DNA from 3 places in the Methylibium sp. T29-B genome. Region 1 is predicted to be linked to each of the others. Evidence: predicted binding sites of a transcription regulator. Region 1 holds the regulator's gene; each other region holds the start of a gene.
The links. Region 1 encodes sigma-54, which starts transcription at its own class of promoters, with help from an activator protein. Its sites were predicted from a motif close to TGGCANGNAANCTGCTTT; they were not measured.
Positions count from the first base shown of each region.

Region 1 (4,548 bases):
AGATCACCGAGCGCGAGCAATCGGGCCGGACGATGTACCGTGTGCGCGTCGGCCCGTTCGTGCAGCGCGCCGAGGCCGAGAAGGTGAAGGAAACGCTGGACGGCGCCGGCATGGTGTCGGCGCTGGTGCGGGTGCAGAAATGAACTTCGCGGCGTGGGGATGACTCCACCGCTGCGTCTGTCTGAACGCTGAAAGGATGCTCATGAACCGTCGTGACTTCACGACCCTGTCGCTGGCCACCACCTGCGTCGGACTGCTGCCGGCCTTCGGCCACGCCCAGGGCGGTCCGGTCGAGGGCAAGGACTACGTGAAGCTGTCGCAGCGCCAGCCGACGCAGGACCCGAAGAAGCTCGAGGTCGTGGAGTTCTTCTGGTACGGCTGCCCGCACTGCCACGCCTTCGAGCCGATGCTCGAATCCTGGGTCAAGAAGCTGCCGCCGGACATCACCTTCCGGCGCCTGCCGGTCGCCTTCCGCGAGGTGCCGTTCGTGCTGCACCAGAAGCTGTACTTCGCGATCGAGGCCCTGGGGCTGGTCGACACCCTGCACCGCAAGGTCTTCACCGCGATGCACGTCGAACGCAATCCGCTGAACACGCCCGAGGCGATCGGCGACTTCGTGGCGAAGAATGGCGTCGACAAGGCCAAGTTCCTCGACGTGATGAACTCGTTCTCGGTGCAGACCAAGGCCCGCCAGGCCGCCGCGCTGTCGGCCGGCTACAAGATCGACGGCACGCCGGCGATCGGCATCAACGGGTCCTACTACACCTCGGGTTCGCTGGCCGGCAGCAACGACCGCGCGCTGGCGATCACCGACCACCTGATCGCGCAGATCCGCAAGGGCGGCTGACCCTCGTTTGGCGTCGACGCGACAGCGGCCGTCGGAGCGGCGGCCGGCCGTGGCAAGCGATCGAACTCACCCTAGAATCGGCAGCAAGATTCATGCCGATTCCCTCCATGTCCGCTCCGACCCCCTATCCTGCATCGCGGTGCACCTTGCTGGCGCAGCCTGTTTGCCGGGCCGTCCTGGCGGTGCTGGGGCTGGCCCTGCTGCCGGCCTTCGCCGCCGAAAAGGCTGACCGCAGCCAGCCGCTGGCCTTCACTGCCGACTCGGCCCGGGTCGACGAGGTCAAGCAATTGAACATCCTGTCGGGCAACGTCGAGATCACCAAGGGCAGCATCGTCATCCGCGCCGACCGCGTGGAGGTGCGCCAGAGTCCCGAGGCTACCAGTCCGCGGTGGCGACCGGCTGGCCGAACAAGCGTGCCTACTTCCGCCAGAAGCGCGGCAGCAACGACGAGTACATCGAGGGCGAGGCCGAGCGCCTCGAGTACGACGGCCGCGGCGACACCGTGCGGCTCGTGAACCAGGCCGTGCTGCGGCGCTTCCGCGGCAGCACGCTGGCCGACGAGGTGGCCGGCAACACCATCTCCTACGACAACGTGACCGAGGTCTTCCAGGTGCTCGGCGGCCCGGCCTCCGCGGCCGCGCCAGGCCGGGTGCGCGGCGTGCTGACGCCGCGCGAGAACCCGGCTTCGGCGCCAAACTCCGGGGCGGGGACGCGGCCATGAACACGGCGATGGCGAGCCGCCTGGAGGCTCGCGGACTGCAGAAGAGCTACGGCGCCCGCAAGGTCGTCAAGGACGTGCACCTGGCCGTTGCGGCCGGCGAGGTGGTGGGCCTGCTGGGCCCGAACGGCGCCGGCAAGACCACCAGCTTCTACATGATCGTGGGCCTGGTGCGCGCCGACGCCGGCGAGATCCGCATCGACGGCGCGCCGATCGAGCGCCTGCCGATCCACCAGCGCTCGCGCCTCGGGCTGTCCTACCTGCCGCAGGAGGCCTCGATCTTCCGCAAGCTCACCGTCGAGGAGAACATCCGCGCGGTGCTGGAGCTCCAGTTCGACGAACGCGGCAAGGCCTACACCAAGGCACGCATCGACGAGCTGCTCGACGGCCTGCTGCACGACCTGTCGATCGACAAGCTGCGCGACAGCCCGGCACCGGCACTGTCGGGCGGCGAACGGCGGCGCGTCGAGATCGCCCGCGCGCTGGCCACGCAGCCGCGCTTCATCCTGCTCGACGAGCCGTTCGCCGGCGTCGATCCGATCGCGGTGATCGAGATCCAGCGAATCATCGGCTTCCTCAAGAGCCGCGGGATCGGCGTGCTGATCACCGACCACAACGTGCGCGAGACCCTGGGCATCTGCCACCGCGCCTACATCATCAGCGAAGGACGCGTGCTGGCCGAAGGCACCCCCGAGCAGATCGTCGAGAACGCCGACGTCCGCAAGGTCTACCTCGGCGAGCACTTCAGGATGTGATGAAGCCTTCCCTGCAGGTCCGTTTTTCGCAGCATCTGGCGCTCACGCCGCAGCTTCAGCAGTCGATCCGGCTGCTGCAGCTTTCCACGCTCGAGCTTCACCAGGAAGTCGAGCAGATGCTGGAGCAGAACCCCTTCCTCGAAGTGGAGGAAGATGCGCCGACCCCGTTCGACGCGCCGGTGGAGCGCGCCACGGCCACGGAGCGCCAGGCCGATGACGCCTGGGAGGGCTCGGGGTCCGAGGTGGCCGCCGACCCCGAGCCGGTCGCGGTGGATGCGGCCGAGTTCGGCACCACCGAGCGCGAGGACTGGGAGAACGGCACCGAGCGCGAGGACTTCGACGGCATCCGCGAGACGCCCGGCAAGGCCGGCAACAACGACAGCGACGAGTTCGACCCCATGGAGCGCAGCAGCGCCGGGGTGAGCCTGCAGGACCACCTGCGCGACCAGTTGCGCGGCATGCGCCTGAGCGACGAGGACCGCGGCGCGGTGATGGTGCTGATCGAATCGCTCGACGAGGACGGCTACCTGGCCGACCCCCTGGAAGAGATCGCCCAGCGCCTGGCCGGCGACGAGGACGACATCGCGGTCGAGGAGCTGCTCGACCGCCTGCGCTGCGCGCTGAAGTGGCTGCACAACCTGGAGCCGCTGGGCGTCGGTGCGCGCGACCTGTCAGAGTGCCTGACGCTGCAGCTGCGGGCCGGACCGCGCTGTGAGGCGCAGATGATCGCGATCCTGATCTGCAAGTACCACCTCGAGTTGCTGGCGCGGCGCGACGGCAAGAAGCTGATGGCCGCCACCGGCGCCGACGAGGAGCTGCTGAAGGCCGCGCAGGCGCTGATCGTGCGCTGCGAGCCCAAGCCCGGCCGGCCCTTCACCAAGGCCGAGGCCAACATCATCGTGCCCGATGTCATCGTGCAGAAGGCCGGCCGCGGCTGGCGCGTGGTGCTCAACCCCGACGTGATGCCCAAGCTGCGCATCAACGACCTCTACGCCCAGGCCATCAAGCAGCAGCGGGGCGCGCGCACCGAATCGGGCGCGGGCCTGAGCTCGCGGCTGCAGGAGGCGCGCTGGTTCATGAAGAACATCCTGCAGCGCTTCGACACCATCCAGCGCGTGTCGCAGGCCATCGTCGAGCGCCAGAAGGCCTTCTTCAGCCATGGCGCGATCGCGATGAAGCCGCTGGTGCTGCGCGAGATCGCCGACGAGCTGGGTCTGCACGAGTCGACCATCTCGCGCGTGACCACCGCCAAGTACATGTCCACGCCCTACGGCACCTTCGAGCTGAAGTACTTCTTCGGCTCCTCGCTCAACACCGAGGCCGGTGGCAATGCGTCGAGCACCGCGGTGCGTGCGCTGATCAAGCAGCTGGTCAGTGCCGAGGACGCCAAGAAGCCGCTGTCGGACAGCCAGCTCAGCAGCATGCTGGAAGAGCAGGGCATCCAGGTGGCACGCCGCACGGTGGCGAAGTACCGCGAGGCGCTGAAGATCGCGCCGGCCAACCTGCGGCGCACGATGATGTGACGACGAGGTCTCGGGCCCGAACCGGCAACAAGACCCAGCGCCCCGCCCGGTGTCGACCGAGGCGCGAGCGCAACCCTCGAACCCCTCTGCACGCATGAACGTCGCCCTTCCGCCCGACGCCCCGCCGTCCTCCTTGTTCCTCCCCTGCGCGGCCGGCGTCGAGGCGCTGCTCGCCGACGAGGTTGCCCGGTTGCTGCCGGGCGCGGCGGCGCAGACGCAGCGCGGCGGCGTGATGGTGCGCGGCGGCCCGCGCGAGGCGATGGCACTCAACCTCGGCAGCCGGCTCGCCCAGCGCGTGCTGTGGCAGGTGGCCGATGCGCCCTACCGCAGCGAGGACGACCTGTACGCGTTGGCCCGCAGCCCGCGCTGGCCCGACTGGATCACGCCGACGCAGACCCTGAAGGTGGACGTGACCGCGCAGCGCGCGCCGCTCAAGAGCCTGAACTTCGCCGCGCTGCGCATCAAGGACGGTGTCTGCGACGCGATGCGCGACGCGCTCGGCGCGCGCCCGAGCGTCGACACCCGCCGCCCCGACCTGCCGCTGCTGCTGCACCTGGCGCCCGAGCACGCCACGCTGTATGTCGACACCTCGGGCGAGGCGCTGTTCAAGCGCGGCTGGCGCGAGGACCAGGGCGAGGCGCCACTGAAGGAGACGCTGGCTGCCGCGATGCTGGCCGCCGCCGGCTGGCAGGGCCGCGAGGCCGA
Region 1 covers NZ_AZSN01000212.1:133-4,680, reverse strand. Annotated here, with positions in the region: partial or broken gene Y694_RS19735 (SPOR domain-containing protein) at 1-143, shown strand, start outside; gene Y694_RS19730 (thiol:disulfide interchange protein DsbA/DsbL) at 203-847, shown strand; partial or broken gene lptA (lipopolysaccharide transport periplasmic protein LptA) at 940-1,568, shown strand; gene lptB (LPS export ABC transporter ATP-binding protein) at 1,565-2,320, shown strand; gene Y694_RS19715 (RNA polymerase factor sigma-54) at 2,320-3,843, shown strand; partial or broken gene Y694_RS19710 (class I SAM-dependent RNA methyltransferase) at 3,938-4,548, shown strand, end outside.

Region 2 (8,441 bases), on a different contig from region 1:
GCGTGTGCCCCGGCGTGTGCATGGCGCGCGCCTCCATGCCACCGATGTGGAAGGTCTCGCCATCGCTGAAGAGGTGATCGAACTGGCGGCCATCGTGGGCGAATTCGGCCCCGGCGTTGAACAGGCTGCCGAAGACCTTCTGCACGGTGGTGATGTGCTGGCCAATGCCGAGCTGGCCACCGAGTTCCTGCTTCAAGTAGGGCGCGGCCGACAGGTGGTCGGCATGGACGTGGGTCTCCAGGATCCACTGCACCGTGGCGCCAAGTTCGCGCACGCGCGCGATGAGGAGGTCGGCGCTGGCGTTCGAGGTTCGGCCCGACTTTGGGTCGTAGTCGAGCACGCTGTCGACCAGCGCGCATTGCATCGTGCCCTTGTCGAGCACGATGTAGCTGACCGTCCAGGTGGCGGGGTCGAAGAAACCTTCGACTTGCAGGGCGCTGCGGTTGGGCATGTGCGGTCTCCTGTTCAGCGGATGCATCAGTGCGTCGGGCAAGTCTTGATGCCGAGCACGGTGTAGAGCGGGCACCAGCCGACCGCGCCGGTGAGCAGCGGCACCACGCCGATGTAGCCCCACAAGCCCACCTTGCCGGTGGCAGCCAGGCCGATCAGGACCAGACCTGCGACGATGCGCAACACGCGATCCACACTGCCTTCGTTCGTCTTCATGCTCGGTCTCCAGTGGGTTGTTTGACAGGCGTGGCGGCAGCCACACCCTGTTCCTGATCAAGACGCGTGCCATCCCCCGTCGAAATCAGTGCCGTCTTCCAAGTCATTGATTGGCAACGAGTTTCTTTCCGCCGCGGACCGTTGGCGAGAACTTCGGCGATGCCAGGGCGGCCTCTGGCAGTGAGGCATGGCAGTGTGATGGACCCGGATTGGCAGTGCTGGCAGCAGCGCGCACAATCACCGCAACCTGCCGCCCAACATGCCTACCAAGACCCCTGCGCACATTCCGATCGAATCGGCTGCCCTGCGGACTGAGCCCCAGGTCCAGGCCCTGATCTCGTTCCTCGAGCACGAGGCGCAACCGATGATCGTGCTGGACCCGGACTACAACATCCTGGCCGCCAACACGGCCTACCAACGTCAGTTCGGAACGGTGGACAAGCCCTACATCGGGCACAAGTGCTTCCGCGTCTCGCATCACTACGACGTGCCATGCGACCAGGCGGGCGAGCATTGCCCGATGCGCAAGGCCTTCGAGCTCAAGGGCCCGGATCGGGTGCTGCACATCCACCACACGCCGCGTGGCCCGGAGCACGTGGACGTGGAACTGCGCCCCATCCTCGGCGCGCAGCGGGAGGTGGTGGCCTACGTGGAGCGATTGGCCACCGTCCGCAGCGCCTCGGCCCGACCCAGTTCCGATGGCCTCGTCGGGCGGGCAGCAGCCTTCAACACCGCTTTGGCGGCGGTACAGCGCGTGGCGCCGTCCACGCTGCCGGTGCTGTTGCTGGGCGAATCGGGTACAGGCAAGGAACTGTTCGCGCGTGCGGTGCACGAGGCCAGTCCGCGTGCGAACGGCCCCTTCGTCGTGGTCGACTGTTCGGGGCTGACCGAGACGCTGTTCGAAAGCGAGCTGTTCGGCTACGAGAAGGGCGCCTTCACGGGTGCCAATGCGCGCAAGCCCGGTCTGGTCGAGACGGCCAAGGGCGGCACGCTGTTTCTCGACGAGATGGGCGACGTGCCGCTGTCGATGCAGGTCAAGCTGTTGCGCTTGATCGAGTCGGGCACCTTCCGTCGCGTGGGTTCGATCGAGTCCCAGCAAGCCGACTTCCGCCTGGTGGCCGCCACCCACAAGCCGCTGCAGCAGATGGTGGCCGACGGCCGCTTCCGCCAGGACCTCTACTACCGCATCAGCGCGTTTCCGATCCACCTGCCGCCGTTGCGCGAGCGCGCGGACGACATCCCGATGCTGGTGGATTCCTTCCTGCAACGGGGCGGGCCCGTCAAGCATCGCATATCGGTCGACGCCCAGGCGATGGCGAGATTGCAGGCCCATGACTGGCCGGGCAACATCCGCGAGCTGCGCAACGTGCTGGACCGTGCCCGCCTCTTTGCCGATGACGGCATCGTGCGAGTTGAACATCTTCCCGAGTCTCTCAGTGGCGACGGACCGCACCCGGTCGCCATCCCGGCCCCTGCCTCGGCACCAGCCGGAACCGTCGCGCGCGGTGGGGAGATCAGCGACGCCGACCTGCGCCGACTCGCCGAGACCTCGCGCTGCACACGCAAGGAACTGGCGCGCCAGGCGGGCTTGAGCGAACGCACCCTTTACCGACGCCTGAAGGCGCTGGGCCTGGTCTGAGGGCTGGCCGCCGAAGCACGCTGGCGGACATCGACGTCAGGCCGGCGCCATGCCGGCGCCTGCGCTGATGGGCACGGTTTCGGGTGCCAGGAGGCTGCCGTCGCGCAACCCGCGAAGAGTGGCCAGCACGAGTGCAGCGATCAGCAGCGATGTGGCAGCCAGCAGCGTGATGCCCAGCACGCTCAGGGGCCCCGTCGGTGCCAGGCGAAGTGTCAACGCCGTGAAGGCGGCCATCGGAAAGCTCATGCCCCAGTGCGCCATGCCGAAGGGCTGGTCCGCGATGCGGCGCAAGAGGGGCGTCACCCAGAGCAGCGCAAACAGTGCTGCGCCCCACGAGCCCCAGACCACCAGCGGCGTGATGCCAAAGCGCAGCGCGGACAAACCGATGGCTGCCGGCGGCGCGATGAAGATAAAGGTCGTCGGCAACAGTCGCTTGGACCAAAGGCCCTGATTCGCCAGTCGCACGAGCAGCAGCACCAGCACCACCGGCCAGAACAGCGCGCCGATGCCGAACTGCGCAGCCGACCACTCAGCTCGGCCCAGCGGCACGCCCGCGAGGGGCACGAGCACGTTGCCGACGATCGGGATGAAGAGAGCCGGCGTCAGGCTCGCCCAAGGCAGTCCGCCGCCGGGGCCGCTGCGCCACCAGCGCGACATCACCCAGGCGGTGATCGACAGTTGAAGCAGCGATGCCGTCCACCACAGCGCTTCGAGCACGGGACCTCCGAGTCCGGCGGACACCGCGGCTGTGACGAGCAGCAGCAACGCGATGGGCACGGCGGCCAGGAACACATGCCGCACCGGGTGCTTGAGGTCGTCGGCCCAGGCGTCGGGGTGGCGATGAAGGCGCCACAGGCTGGCCGCAAGCAGCGCGGCGAACACAAGCGCAGCGGTGGCGCCGATCACGAGGGCGCCAGCACCTGCGCCATCGCCCAGCACAGGCGCGGCAGCATGCCAGGCCAGCGACAGCCCCGCCAGGCCCATCACCATGCATACCAGCCGGGCGCCAGGTGCTTCAGGGGCGAACGAACCGTGCTCATGGCCGCGTGCTCGTCACTTGAGGTGGGCCCCGAGGGCATCCAAGACTTCGACCGTCACCGGGATCGCTGGGCTGACGCTTTGCGTGACGGTGCAATAGGCTTCGAAGGTGGCGAGCACGCGTTCCAGGTGTTCGAGGCGGGCGGCAGGAACGCCCAAAGTCAGCCGGACGGTCATGGCCAGCACGCGCATGCGGCCTTCGGCATTGCGCCCGACGTCTGCGTGCACGCTGCAGGACAGGGGCTCCGGTGCCTGCTTGAACTTGCGCAGTGCGAACAGCAGTGAGGCGCTGAGGCAGTTGCCCACCGCGGCAGCAAGCAGCTGAACGGGCGAAGGACCGCCGCCCTGGCCCAGCGGTGGCGGTTCGTCGGCGCGCAGTGCAGGGCCCGGCGTGCCGAAGCCGACGTCGAACTGGTAGTCCTGCACTTGTGTCAGGCAGACGCTCGGGGTGGATTCGCTCATGGCGGTGTCTCCTCGGGGGTGGGGTGTCGAGCGTTCAAAGCGGCAGCGCGAGAATCGGTTGGCGATGGAGCGAGGGTGGGTCTTCCTCTGTGTTTGGTACAGAAGAAGCGATCGGCACGGCCGCGTCGTAGCCGCCGGTCGAGGCACCGGCCCTCGCGAGTTGCGGCTGCGGTTCGGAACGGGGAAGGTCCATGGCTCGAGCCCTGACTCCAAGGCAGCAGGAGCACGACACCACTCGGCCGTTTGCACCTACGCCATGCCCTGTATCTGCGAATCTCATGCCAGCGGTGTGAGCGGCTCCGACCCAACGCATGGCGTCTGGCTGATGCGAATTCCTTCCTCGGAAGACAGGGAAGCCTGACGCAAGTCGGTGCCATTGCAGGCGCTGCTGCCGACAAGTCAATCACTGCCGAACGCTGCCAAGAGCACCGCCAAGTGCCCTTGACTGGCAGCGTCGCGACGCGCTTTGGCAGTCACGGCCACGCTCGACTTCGCATTGGGAGCAGACCGCCACAACGCGAACTCACCTGCTGGGCGCGCAAGCATCGCCGCTTTGCCGACGGCATGGGGGGGCGGTGGCACGGAACTTGGAGAGAGGGAGCCCATGAACCGCGATGACAGTCGACTGCTGCGCCACCTCACCACTGCCGTGGCGGTGAAGCTGGCCGTGCTCGCCGTGCTGTGGTGGACCTTTGTTCGCGACAGCTCGGTCGATGCCGGCAGCGAGCAGACGGCTGCGCATCTCGTGGCACCAACAACCCCTTCGGCCACCCGGCAGCCGAACTCACCGACAACAAGACAGGAGCATCCCCAGTGATTTCCGAGCAACTCGTCGACTTGTCGCGGCTGCAGTTCGCGGCCACGGCGATGTACCACTTCCTCTTCGTGCCTCTCACCCTTGGCATGGTCTGGCTGCTGGTGATCATGGAGAGCGTCTACGTGATGACGGGCAACGTCATCTGGAAGGACATGACCCGCTTCTGGGGCAAGCTCTTCGGCATCAACTTCGCGCTGGGCGTCACTACCGGCATCACGCTGGAGTTCCAGTTCGGCACGAACTGGGCCTACTACTCGCACTACGTGGGCGACATCTTCGGCGCCCCGCTGGCCATCGAAGGGCTGATGGCCTTCTTCCTCGAGTCGACCTTCATCGGCCTGTTCTTCTTCGGCTGGGATCGCCTGCGCAAGACGCAGCACCTGATGGTCACGCTGCTGATGGCCATCGGCACCAACCTCAGCGCCCTGTGGATCCTGATCGCCAATGGCTGGATGCAGAACCCCGTCGGCGCCGAGTTCAGCTACCAGACCATGCGCATGGAGATGACGGACTTCTGGGCCGTCGTCTTCAACCAGATGCCCAGGCCAAGTTCGTGCACACGGTGTCGGCCGGCTACGTGACCGGGGCCATGTTCGTGCTGTCGGTCTCCAGTTGGTATCTGCTGCGGGGCCGCGACGTCGAGTTCGCCAAGCGCAGCTTCCGCGTGGCCGCGGCCTTCGGCCTGGCCTCGACGCTGAGCGTGATCGTGCTGGGTGACGAGTCCGGCTACACGGTGGGCGAGGCCCAGCAGACCAAGATGGCGGCCATCGAAGCGATGTGGGAGACCGAGCCTGCGCCGGCGAGCTTCAATGTGGTGGCTTGGCCCAACGAGGCAGCGCAGAAGAACGACTGGGCGATCGAGGTGCCGTGGGTGATGGGGCTGATCGGCACCCGCAGCATCAGCAAGGAGATTCCCGGCATCCGCGAGATCAAGGCGCGCAACCGTCAACGCATTGAAGGCGGCATCGTGGCGGTGACCGCGCTGGAAGCCCTGCGCAAGCACCGCGATGACGTCGCGGCCAAGGAGACCTTCGAGCGGCACAAGGCCGACCTCGGCTTCGGTCTGCTGCTGAAGAAGTACGTGGTTGACGTCAGGACAGCCACGCCGGACATCATCGACCGGGCGGTCAACGACACCGTGCCGCGGGTGGCGCCGATGTTCTGGAGCTTCCGCCTGATGGTGGCGCTGGGCATGGCCATGCTGCTGCTCTTCGGTCTGGCCTTCTGGAGCACGCTGAAGGGCGCCTGCACCGGCAAGCCCTGGCTGCTGAAGTGGGCTGTGTGGATGCTGCCGGCGCCCTGGCTGGCCTGCGAACTGGGTTGGGTGGTGGCGGAGTACGGCCGCCAGCCCTGGACGATCTATGGCGTGCTGCCCACGCACCTGAGCGTGTCGACGCTGAGCGTGAACAGCCTTTATGGCTCGCTGGCCGGCTTCGTCGGCTTCTACACGGTGTTGCTGATCGTCGAGGTCTACCTCATGCAGAAGTTCGCGCGTCAGGGTCCGGGCAGCCTCGGCACCGGCCGCTACCAGTTCGAGCCGGCTCACGCCTGAAGGAACCGCGATGCTTGACTATCCAACCCTCAAGGTGATCTGGTGGCTGCTCGTCGGCGTGCTGCTGGTCGGCTTCGCCATCATGGACGGCCACGACATGGGCGTGGGCACGCTGCTGCCCTTCGTCGGTCGCGGCGATGAAGAACGCCGCGTCGTCATCAACACCGTCGGCCCGCACTGGGACGGAAACCAGGTCTGGTTCATCACCGGTGGCGGCGCCATCTTTGCAGCCTGGCCGCTGGTCTATGCCACCGCGTTCAGCGGCTTCTACTGGGCCATGCTGGCGGTGCTGTGGGCGCTGTTCTTCCGCCCTGTGGGCTTCGACTACCGCAGCAAGATCCACAACGCCACGTGGCGCAGCACCTGGGACTGGGGCCTGTTCATCGGCGGCGCGGTGCCGCCATTGATCTTCGGCGTGGCCTTCGGCAACCTGCTGCAGGGCGTGCCCTTCGGTTTCGACGACTACCTCGTCAGCACCTACGCCGGCAGCTTCTGGCAGTTGCTCAACCCATTCGCGCTGCTGGCCGGTGTGGTGAGCAGCGCGATGATCACGATGCACGGCGGCATGTACCTCGCGCACCGCACCGAGGGCGAGATCCAGCGGCGCGCGGCGCGGGGCGCTGTCGGCGCTGCCCTGCTGATGGCATTGGCCTTCGTGGCTGCAGGGGTGTGGCTGCGCATCGGCGACATCCAGGGCTTCGTCATCACGTCGGTGCTGGACCCGGCCGCCATGCCCGACCCCTTGGCCAAGACGGTGGTGCGCAGCGCTGACGGCTGGTGGCTCAACTATGCCCGGCAGCCCTTGATCTGGTTGCTGCCGGCCATGGGTATCGCAGGTGCGTTGCTGGCAGCCGGGCTCGTGACGTTGCGCCGGACGCTGGCTGCCTTTGTGGCTTCAGCACTGGCCATCGTCGGTGTGGTGGGCACGGCTGGCGCCGCCATGTTCCCGTTCATCATGCCCTCGTCGAGCATGCCCAACGCGAGCCTGACGGTGTGGGACAGCGTGTCCAGCCCCATGACGCTAGGCCTGATGTTGGCTGCCACGCTGGTCTTCATGCCGCTGATCGTGCTCTACACGTCATGGGCCTACCGGGTGATGCGCGGCAAGGTCACCGTGGCCCACATCCGCGCGAATGAACACAACGCGTACTGATGCCACTTTCTCGGCCGTGGCCAGGAGCCGAACCATGAACCCGACACTCCCCCTTGCATGCCCGGGCGCCCGCGCATCGGTTGACGCAACTCCGCACGATCCTGACAAGCGGCAGTGGCTCATTGCCACCGGTGCGGCTGGCGGTGTCGCAGCCCTGGCCACAGCCGTTCCCTTTGTCCCCACCTTCGCGCCCAGTGAGCGGGCCAAAGCCGCGGGCGGTCCGGTGGAGGTGGACTTGTCCGACATGGCCACCGGAGGCAGCAAGACCGTGGAATGGCGTGGCAAGCCCGTCTGGGTCGTGAAGCGTACGCCCGCCATGCTGGCAGCCCTGCAGGGCCACGATGCCCAGCTCGTGGATCCGCAGTCCCAGAAGGACCAGCAAGCCGCCTATGCGCGCAACGAAGCGCGTGCGGTCGGCGCCGCGAATCCCAGTCTCCCTGATGACTGGCCCGGTGGCGTCTTCTGTCCTTGCCACGGCTCAACCTTCGGTGGAGCAGGGCGTGTCTTCAAGAACAAGCCGGCGCCAGCGAACCTCGAAGTTCCGCCTTATCGCTACGCGAGCGACTCGCGCATCCTCATCGGCGAAGACGCCGCCTGAAAGGGACATGTCATGTGGTACTTCGCCTGGGTCCTCGGTGTCGGCTTCGCGGTGCTGCTGGCCATCATGAACGCGATGTGGGGTGAGAACGAGGCTGCGCGCGCAGCCGCTGGAAGGCACGCCCTGGGTGACACGGATCTGCCGTGAGTCGTTCGCTGTCAGACCACCGTGACGCAGCACCCGATGGGGCGTCCATGCATCTGCCCAGCCTGGCGGTCGGGCTGACGATCATGGTCGGCGGTACGGTGTATCCGCTGATGATGGCCAAGGCGTCGGGTCATGCCGACCACGGCTTGGCTACGCTGCTGTTCTGGGCCATGAGTGCCGGATTCATTCGTGGTGTGGGGTTCGTCCCGCACCACAGGACCTGGCGGTGGATCTTTTCTGGCTGGGCTTGCGCTGTAGCGCTGGCAGCGGCCGCTGTGGCTCGATGGGCGGCATGAGTGCCGACCGAAGGCACGCAAACCATGTTCAAACTGTTGCACGAGGGGGCCAGCGGCGCCATGGGCTACCTGC
Region 2 covers NZ_AZSN01000016.1:158-8,598, reverse strand. Annotated here, with positions in the region: partial or broken gene Y694_RS04575 (MBL fold metallo-hydrolase) at 1-451, opposite strand, end outside; gene Y694_RS04570 (DUF2892 domain-containing protein) at 478-666, opposite strand; gene Y694_RS04565 (sigma 54-interacting transcriptional regulator) at 1,031-2,305, shown strand; gene Y694_RS04560 (C4-dicarboxylate ABC transporter) at 2,342-3,295, opposite strand; gene Y694_RS04555 (OsmC family protein) at 3,359-3,805, opposite strand; gene cydP (cytochrome oxidase putative small subunit CydP) at 4,410-4,622, shown strand; partial or broken gene Y694_RS04545 (cytochrome ubiquinol oxidase subunit I) at 4,619-6,174, shown strand; gene cydB (cytochrome d ubiquinol oxidase subunit II) at 6,185-7,327, shown strand; gene petA (ubiquinol-cytochrome c reductase iron-sulfur subunit) at 7,362-7,925, shown strand; gene cydX (cytochrome bd-I oxidase subunit CydX) at 7,938-8,072, shown strand; gene Y694_RS04530 (cyd operon YbgE family protein) at 8,120-8,368, shown strand; gene Y694_RS26425 (hypothetical protein) at 8,393-8,441, shown strand, end outside.
Region 2: the regulator sigma-54 is predicted to act here: its motif matches at 4,382-4,399, upstream of cydP (cytochrome oxidase putative small subunit CydP).

Region 3 (8,441 bases), on a different contig from region 1:
AACCGTCCTTCGAACAAGAGGCTGCATGACCAAGAAGCACATCGACGCGTGCATTCGCGAGGGCCTCGATGCCTACTTCAAGGACCTGCGCGGCGCCGATCCGCGCAACATCTACGACATGGTGCTGCAGGTGGTCGAGAAGCCGCTGCTCGACGTGGTGATGCAGCACGCCGAAGGCAACCAGTCACGCGCCGCCGAGTGGCTGGGCATCAACCGCAACACCCTGCGGCGCAAGTTGCTCGAGCACAAGCTCATCAAGCCCTGAGCGCGCCGTACTCCGTTTTCCGCCCCTACCCCGCTTCCACGACCGCCATGGCCACCGCCCTCCTCTCCGTTTCCGACAAGACCGGCATCGTCGAACTCGCCCGGTCCCTGCATGCGCTGGGCGTGAAGCTGCTCTCGACCGGTGGCACGGCCAGGCTGCTGGCCGACAGCGGCCTCCCGGTCACCGAGGTGGCCGACCACACCGGCTTCCCCGAGATGCTCGACGGTCGCGTGAAGACGCTGCACCCGACCATCCACGGCGGCCTGCTGGCGCGCCGCGACCTGCCGGCGCACATGGCCTCGCTGGCCGCGCACGGCATCGAGACGATCGACCTGCTGGTGGTCAACCTCTACCCCTTCGAGGCCACAGTCGCGAAGCCCGGCTGCACGCTGGAGGACGCGATCGAGAACATCGACATCGGCGGACCGGCGATGGTGCGTTCGGCCGCCAAGAACTGGAAGGACGTGGCGGTGCTGACCGACGCCTCGCAGTACGCCGGCGTGCTGGCCGACCTGCAGCAGGACGGCCGGGTGAGCGAGAGCACGCGCTTCGCGCTTGCGGTCGCGGCCTTCAACCGCATCAGCAACTACGACGCGGCCATCAGCGACCACCTGTCGGCGCTGCGCCCCGACGGCACGCGCGCCGAGTTCCCGGCGCAAAGCAACGGCCGCTTCGTCAAGCTGCAGGACCTGCGCTACGGCGAGAACCCGCACCAGAGCGCCGCGTTCTACCGCGACCTGCACCCGGCGCCTGGCTCGCTGGTGAGCGCCGTGCAGCTGCAGGGCAAGGAGCTGTCGTACAACAACATCGCCGACGCCGATGCGGCGTGGGAGTGCGTGAAAGGCTTCGACGCTTCCGTCGACGGGCCGGCCTGCGTGATCGTCAAGCACGCCAACCCCTGCGGCGTGGCCCTCGGCGCCAACGCGGCCGAGGCCTATGGCAAGGCCTTCCGCACCGACCCGACCTCCGCGTTCGGCGGCATCATCGCCTTCAACGTTCCGGTCGACGGCGCGGCAGCGCAGGCGATCGCGAAGCAGTTCGTCGAGGTGCTGATCGCCCCCGGCTATACCGACGAGGCGCGCGCCGTGTTCGCCGCCAAGGCCAACACGCGCGTGCTGCAGATCTCGCTCGACGGCGTGCAGCGCGACGCGCCCGACGCCTGGTCGCGCGGCCTCAATTCGCACGACATCAAGCGCGTCGGCTCGGGTCTGCTGATCCAGAGCGCCGACAACCACGTGCTCGGACTGCAGGACCTGAAAGTCGTCACGAAGCTGGCGCCGACCGACGGACAGCTGGCCGACCTGCTGTTCGCGTGGAAGGTGGCCAAGTTCGTCAAGAGCAATGCCATCGTGTTCTGCGGCGACGGCATGACGCTCGGCGTCGGCGCCGGCCAGATGAGCCGGCTCGACAGCGCGCGCATCGCCAGCATCAAGGCCAGCCACGCCGACCTGAGCCTGGCCGGCTCGGCGGTCGCGAGCGACGCCTTCTTCCCGTTCCGCGACGGCCTCGACGTGCTGGCCGATGCCGGAGCGCGCAGCGTCATCCAGCCCGGCGGCAGCCTGCGCGACGACGAGGTGATCGCCGCCGCCAACGAACGCGGCATCGCGATGGTGCTGACAGGTGTGCGTCACTTCAGGCACTGAGCACGGCCGGCAGCGGGGCCCTGTGGCGCGTGCTCCGAATAGCAGGGGACCATGTCCGCCGCCGCCGACTCGGTAGGCCTGCTGCTGTCCTTCCTGGCACGGCTCATCACCGGGGCGCAGGGGCACTGGTACGGCTGCCCGCCGAAGGCAGAGCAGCGCATCTACTTCGCCAACCACCAGAGCCACCTCGACTGGGTGCTGATCTGGGCCGCGTTGCCGCGCGACCTGCGCGCCCGTACGAGGCCGATCGCCGCGAAGGACTACTGGACCGCCAGCCCGCTGCGCCACTGGATCACGCGCGAGGTGTTCAACGCGGTCTACGTGGCGCGCCAGCGCACGGACGACCAGGACCCGCTCGAGCCCCTCGTCGAGGCCCTGCGAAGCGGTGACTCGCTGGTGATCTTCCCCGAGGCACGCGCAGCAACCGCGGCGACCCGCAGGCCTTCAAGAGCGGCCTGTACCACCTGGCCGAGCAGTTCCCCACGGTGCAGTTGATCCCCGCATGGATCGACAACGTGCAGCGCGTGATGCCCAAGGGGGAGGTGGTGCCGGTGCCCATCCTGTGCTCGGTGACCTTCGGCGCGCCGCTGGCGCCGCTGACGCCCGGCGAGAGCAAGCGCGACTTCCTCGACCGCGCACGCGCGGCCGTGGTCGTGCTGAAGGACGTCGCGGCATGAGCGGCTTGCGGCAGCTCAGTGCCTCGCAGCAGGTGGGCCTGCTGTTCCTGCTGGTGTTCGGCGCGCTGCTGCTGATCAGCGCCGTGGCCCTGCTGCGCTCGCTGCGCGAGCGCGGTGAAGAGAGCCGCGACCGGCACGAACGGTTCAAGCGCGAGCTGCGCGCCCTGTGGATCGGCGCCTCGGTGTTCTGGCTCGCCTGGGTGTCGGGTGCGGCGGGGGCGACACTGCTGTTCGGCGTGCTCAGCTTCCTGGCGCTGCGCGAGTACATCACTCTGATGCACACGCGGCGCAGCGATCACCGCAGCCTGATCCTGGCCTTCTTCATCGTGCTGCCGCTGCAGTACCTGCTGGTGGCCAACCGCAATTTCGACCTGTTTTCGGTCTTCATTCCGGTCTACATCTTCCTGGCGATCCCGGTGGTGAGCGCGCTGGCCGGCGACCCGGAGCGCTTCCTCGAGCGCAACGCGAAGATCCAGTGGGGCATCATGGTCTGCGTCTACGGCATGAGCCATACACCGGCGCTGTTGCTGCTGCAGTTTCCGAACCGCGAGGATCGCGGGGCCTTCCTGGTGTTCTTCCTGGTGCTGGTGGTCGCGGTGGCCCACATCGCTCAGGAGGCCGCGAGCCGGCGCCTGCGCCGCCGCCCCGTGGCGCGCCACATCAGCCGCAGCTTCAGCTACCGTGCCTGGCTGATCGGCGCGCTGGTGGCGGCGATCGTCGGCGGTCTGCTGTACTGGATCACACCCTTCAAGCCGGGGCAAGCGATGGTGATGGCGCTGATCGCCAGTGCCTGCGGCACGATGGGCGAGTTCGTGATGAAGGCGCTCAAGCGCGACGCCGGCGTGCACTACTGGGGCAACCGCGCCTCGGTCACCGGTGCGGTGGGCCTGCTCGACCGCGTGGCGCCGCTGTGCTTCGCGGCGCCTGTGTTCTTCCATTCCGTGCGCTGGTACTTCAACCTGAGCTTCTGATGGCGACACGGATCCTCGGCATCGATCCAGGGCTGCGCACCACCGGATTCGGCGTGGTCGAGTGCGAGGGGTCGCGGCTGCACTACATCGCCAGCGGCACGGTACGCACCGACGCGCTGCCGAACGGCGACCTGCCGGGGCGGCTGAAGATCATCTTCGAGGGTGTGCGCGAGGTCGCGGCGCGCTACCAGCCGGACTGCGCCGCGGTCGAGATCGTGTTCGTCAACGTCAATCCGCAATCGACGCTGTTGCTCGGTCAGGCCCGGGGCGCGGCACTGGCGGCGCTGGTGTCGGGCGATCTGGCCGTGGCCGAGTACACCGCGTTGCAGATGAAGAAGGCGATCGTCGGCCACGGCCACGCCCGCAAGGAGCAGGTGCAGGCCATGGTGGCGCGGCTGCTGTCGCTGCCCGGTGAGCCGAGCCGGGACGCAGCCGATGCGCTCGGCCTCGCGGTCTGCCATGCGCACGCGGGCGCGTCGCAGGCGGCGATCGCCGCCGTCAGCCCGCTGGCGCGGCGCGCCCATGCGCAATACCGCAAGGGCCGCAGCTATTGACCGGCGCCGAGGCCGGTCGGCGGCGATCAGCCGCGCCAGACGACGTTGTGGCGCCGGAAGAGATCGCGCAGGCCTGTGCCGTTGTTGAGGTCGATCAGGCGGCGCTGCATCACCTGCGCCAGGTCGGTCGCGCCGCGCTTCACGGCACAGCCGACCACCCAGCCGTTGCGCGGCGCTCGCGGGATCGGCGGCAGCGGCACGATCTTGTAGCGCGGCTGGCCGGCGAGCGTCGCCTCCAGTTCGGAGGCCAGGCCGGCGGCCGCCACCACCTCGCCGGAGAGCAGGGTCTTCGCCGCTGCCACGCCGTCGGCGTGCTGGGTGCTGAGCGTGTCGCGGAGGGCGCCGGAGTCGGCGCTGGCCAGCAGGTAGCCCGGCAGGGACACGCCCGCCACCGCGATCTTCTGCCCGCGCAGGGCCTCGATGGTCTCGGGCGTCGGACCGCGCTCGCTGTCCCAGGCCAGCATGACCGTCTCGCGGTAGTAGGCGCCGAACACCTCCACCTGCGGATTGGCCTCGATCAGCGGGCGGTCCATCGGCACATGCAGCATCACGTCGGCCGGACCCCAGCCGAGGTAGTGGCCGCGCCAGACGGCGTTGCGCAGGTCGTCGCCGACGCTCTCGCCGGCCGGGATCGGCAACAGGCTGAGCGGCACGCCCACGCTGTCGGCCAGCACCGCGGCCAGATCGACATCGACGCCCTGACCGTTCAGGTTGAACGGCGGCATGTCCTGGTAGACCGCCACCACCAGCCTCCCGCTGCGCCGCACGCGTTCCAGCGCGCTGCCCTCGGCACGGAGCGGCGCGGACAGCGGCGCCAGTGCCGCGGAGGCCCCCAGCAACCGGCGACGGGAGATCACAGCGGCTTCTCGCGGCGGGTTTCGAGGTAGCTCTTGATGGCCCAGACCGCTTCCTGCTGCATCACGCCCTCGAACGGCGGCATGTAGACGGCGCCGTTGCGGGTGCGTCCGTGGCGCACCGTGGTGGCGTAATACTCGTCCATTTCCTTCACGCAGGCGGCCTTCTTCTTGTCGTCCTTCAGCGTGGCGCATTCGCCGTCGAGCTTGCGCAGATCGGGAGCGATCCCGCCGGAGATGGCCTCCAGGCCATGGCAGCGGGCACAGTTCTGGTTATAGGCCGAGGTGCCGATCTTGATGGCCTCGTCGTTCTTGCGGTACGGATTCTCGGCGCGCCATGTATCACCGAGCGCGGGGAGCGACTGGGTATCGACGGCCTGCGGCGTGACGTCCCCGTGGGCGTAGGCGCCCGCGGCGCCGGCGATCAGGCTCAGCGCGACGAGATGGCGCAGGCACTGGGTACGAAAGTTCATAGAAAGATGCTCCAAATCAGAGGGACAGTCCGAGGGTGCAAGTGATGTGCCATCGCCACAGTTCTGCCCCGAACCCCTGCTCGTGACGGTTCACACCGTCATTTTGCTCCACACTGGAGCATACTGACGCTCCCCATGGATGTGCCGCAGGGCCAGGCTGGCACGGTGACAGGGGGACGATTCAGGCAGTGACGACAAGGCGTTCAAACGCCTAGGCAATGGACACACAGCAGAGGCGGCTGCCGGCCGCCCGAGAGGCTGACGCCCCCAAGGAGACACGATGACCGCATCCCCCACCGCCACGCGCGCTGCCCAGCGTGACAGCCGGCGCCCGTCCGGGTTCGGCCATTCCGCGACGAGCGTCTGGCTGCCGCCGGACCCGGGTCACGTCGACACCATCGCGCAGTCGCATGAACGCTGTGCCTCGCTGCGGCTGAGCCCGATCCGGCCGCCGGACCACACCCCGCTGATGCGCTCGGATCTGGCGGTGGCCCGGGAGCGCAACCGCTGTCTGTCGCTCCATGCGGTGCCGGTGATGGAGATGCTGCTGGAGCAGATTCTCGCGACGCAGAGCATGGTGCTGCTGACCGACGTGCAGGGCACGGTGCTGCATTCGATCGGTCACGACGACTTCCTGACGCGTGCGTCCAAGGTCGCGCTGGCGCCGGGCGTCAACTGGAGCGAATCGAGCAAGGGCACCAACGCCATCGGGACCGCGCTGGTCACCGAAACGCCGACCATCGTGCATGCCGACGAGCACTTCGTCCACGCCAACCAGTTCCTGACCTGCTCGTCCTCGCCGATCTTCGATCCGCGCGGCAACCTGGTCGGCGTGCTCGACGTCAGCGGCGATCACCACTCCTTCCACGTCCACACGATGGGCCTGGTGAAGATGTCGGCGCGCATGATCCAGAACCACTGGCTGATCGAGGACAGCCACCAGACCCTGCGCCTGCATTTCCACCTGCGTCGCGACTATCTCGGCACGCTGATGGAAGGCATCGTCTCCGTCGGGCAGGACGGCAAGCTGCTGGCCGCCAATCGCGCCGCACTGGACATGCTGCGCCTGTCGGGCGCGGCCTTGCGGATGAACACGGTCACCGGCCTGTTCGGCGTGTCGCTCGGAGCGCTGGTCGACCATTTCGGCTCGACGCTGTCGACGCCACTGGAGCTGAGCCTGCCCGACGGCCGCCAGATCCATGCGAACGCCCGCTTCAATGGCACCGGCTGGCACCAACTGGGCCGCGCCCGTGACGATCAGCCGGAGGCGCTCGCCCACGAGGCGGCCCGCGAGCCGGCCGCCCGCGACGCGCTGCCCGACACCGCTCGCGAACCGACGGCCCATCCCAATGCCGTGCCGCCGTCGCCGAGCCTGCGACAGCTGCAGACCGGGGATGCGCGCATGGACGACGTGGTCACGCGCGTCAAGCGAGTGCTCGACCGCGACATCCCGGTGCTGATCCAGGGCGAGACCGGCACCGGCAAGGAAATGCTGGCCCGCGCGATCCACCAGGGCTCGCGCCGCGCCAGCGGCCCCTTCATTGCCGTCAACTGCGCATCGATCCCCGAGACCCTGATCGAGTCGGAGCTGTTCGGCTACGAGGAAGGCGCGTTCACCGGCGCGCGCCGCAAGGGCGCCGTGGGCAAGGTCCTGCAGGCGCACGGCGGCACGCTGTTCCTCGACGAGATCGGCGACATGCCGCTGGGCCTGCAGGCGCGGCTGCTGCGGGTGCTGCAGGAACGTGAGGTCACGCCGCTCGGTGGCACGCGGGCGCTGCCGGTCGATGTGTCGGTCATCAGCGCGACCCATCAACCGCTGCGAGAACTGATCGACCGCAAGCAGTTTCGCGAGGACCTGTACTACCGCTTGAACGGCCTGGTGGTGCAGTTGCCGGCGCTGCGCGAGCGCACCGACCTGCTGGCGCTGACCGAGAAGCTGCTCAAGCGCGAGTGCCGTGGTCGTCTGCTGCGCCTCGACGCCGAGGTGTTGCGGCTGATGCAGGCTTGCCGCTGGCCGGGCAATATCCGCCAGTTGGCCACCGTGCTGCGCACCGCGGTGGCGATGGCTGGCGACGATGCCGTGATCACCGTCGACCACCTGTCCGAAGACTTTCTGCAGGATGCGCGTCGCACACTGGACGAGGAGCCCGCCTCGGTCGCCGCCTCTCGGCCGCCGGTGAGCATGGCCCAGCACACTAACCCGCAACCCTCGGACGCGGCAGCACCCGACGGCCTCGGCAGCGCCCAGGTCGGCGAAGCGCCGGGCGGACGCAGCACGCTGCACCAGCTCGAGCACGACACCGTCCGCCGCGCGCTGGCCGAGGCCGGCGGCAACATCTCGGTCGCCGCCCGGCGACTGGGCATCAGCCGCAACACGATCTACCGCAAGCTCTACTGGCCGCCAGGCGCCGGCCGTTGAGCGCCACCGGGTGCAGTGCCGGCGAAAACCAGGTCCGGACGGATCTGCGTCGGCGCCGGCACCGCGCCGTGGTCAGAGCTCGACCAGGCCGTTCTGCGCCGCCAGCCGCAGCAATTGCAGGTCGTTCGCTGCACCCAGCTTCTGCCGGATCAGCGACATGTAGTTCAGCACCGTCTTGTCGCCGAGGTGCATGGCCTCGGCGATCGCACGCGTCGCGAGGCCCTGGGCGGCCAGCCGCAGCACATCGAACTCGCGCGGCGTGAGCTGCCGCAGCGGCCCGCCGCGCTCCACTTCCAGGGGATCGAGCATCGCCTCGACCAGTTCGCTGGAAAACACCCGGCGGCCCTGAGCGACCTGACGCACCGCATCCAGCATCGCCTGCGGGTCGGAGTCCTTGGTCAGGTAGCCCAGCGCACCGGCGCGCAAGGCCTGCAGTGCATAGCTCTGCTGGGCGTGCATCGTGAACACCAGGATCCGCAGCGAGGCCAGCCGGGCGCGCAATCTCTGGATGGCCTGCAGGCCGCTGTCGTCCTTCAGGCTGAGATCGACGACGGCGACGTCGATCTGCTGCAGGCGCAGTTGCTC
Region 3 covers NZ_AZSN01000102.1:3,562-12,002, reverse strand. Annotated here, with positions in the region: gene dusB (tRNA dihydrouridine synthase DusB) at 1-29, shown strand, start outside; gene Y694_RS14995 (Fis family transcriptional regulator) at 26-265, shown strand; gene purH (bifunctional phosphoribosylaminoimidazolecarboxamide formyltransferase/IMP cyclohydrolase) at 313-1,908, shown strand; partial or broken gene Y694_RS14985 (lysophospholipid acyltransferase family protein) at 1,960-2,585, shown strand; gene Y694_RS14980 (phosphatidate cytidylyltransferase) at 2,582-3,556, shown strand; gene ruvC (crossover junction endodeoxyribonuclease RuvC) at 3,556-4,110, shown strand; gene Y694_RS14970 (ABC transporter substrate-binding protein) at 4,137-4,967, opposite strand; gene pedF (cytochrome c-550 PedF) at 4,964-5,437, opposite strand; gene Y694_RS14960 (sigma-54-dependent Fis family transcriptional regulator) at 5,718-7,856, shown strand; gene Y694_RS26015 (response regulator transcription factor) at 7,929-8,441, opposite strand, start outside.
Region 3: the regulator sigma-54 is predicted to act here: its motif matches at 5,472-5,489, upstream of pedF (cytochrome c-550 PedF).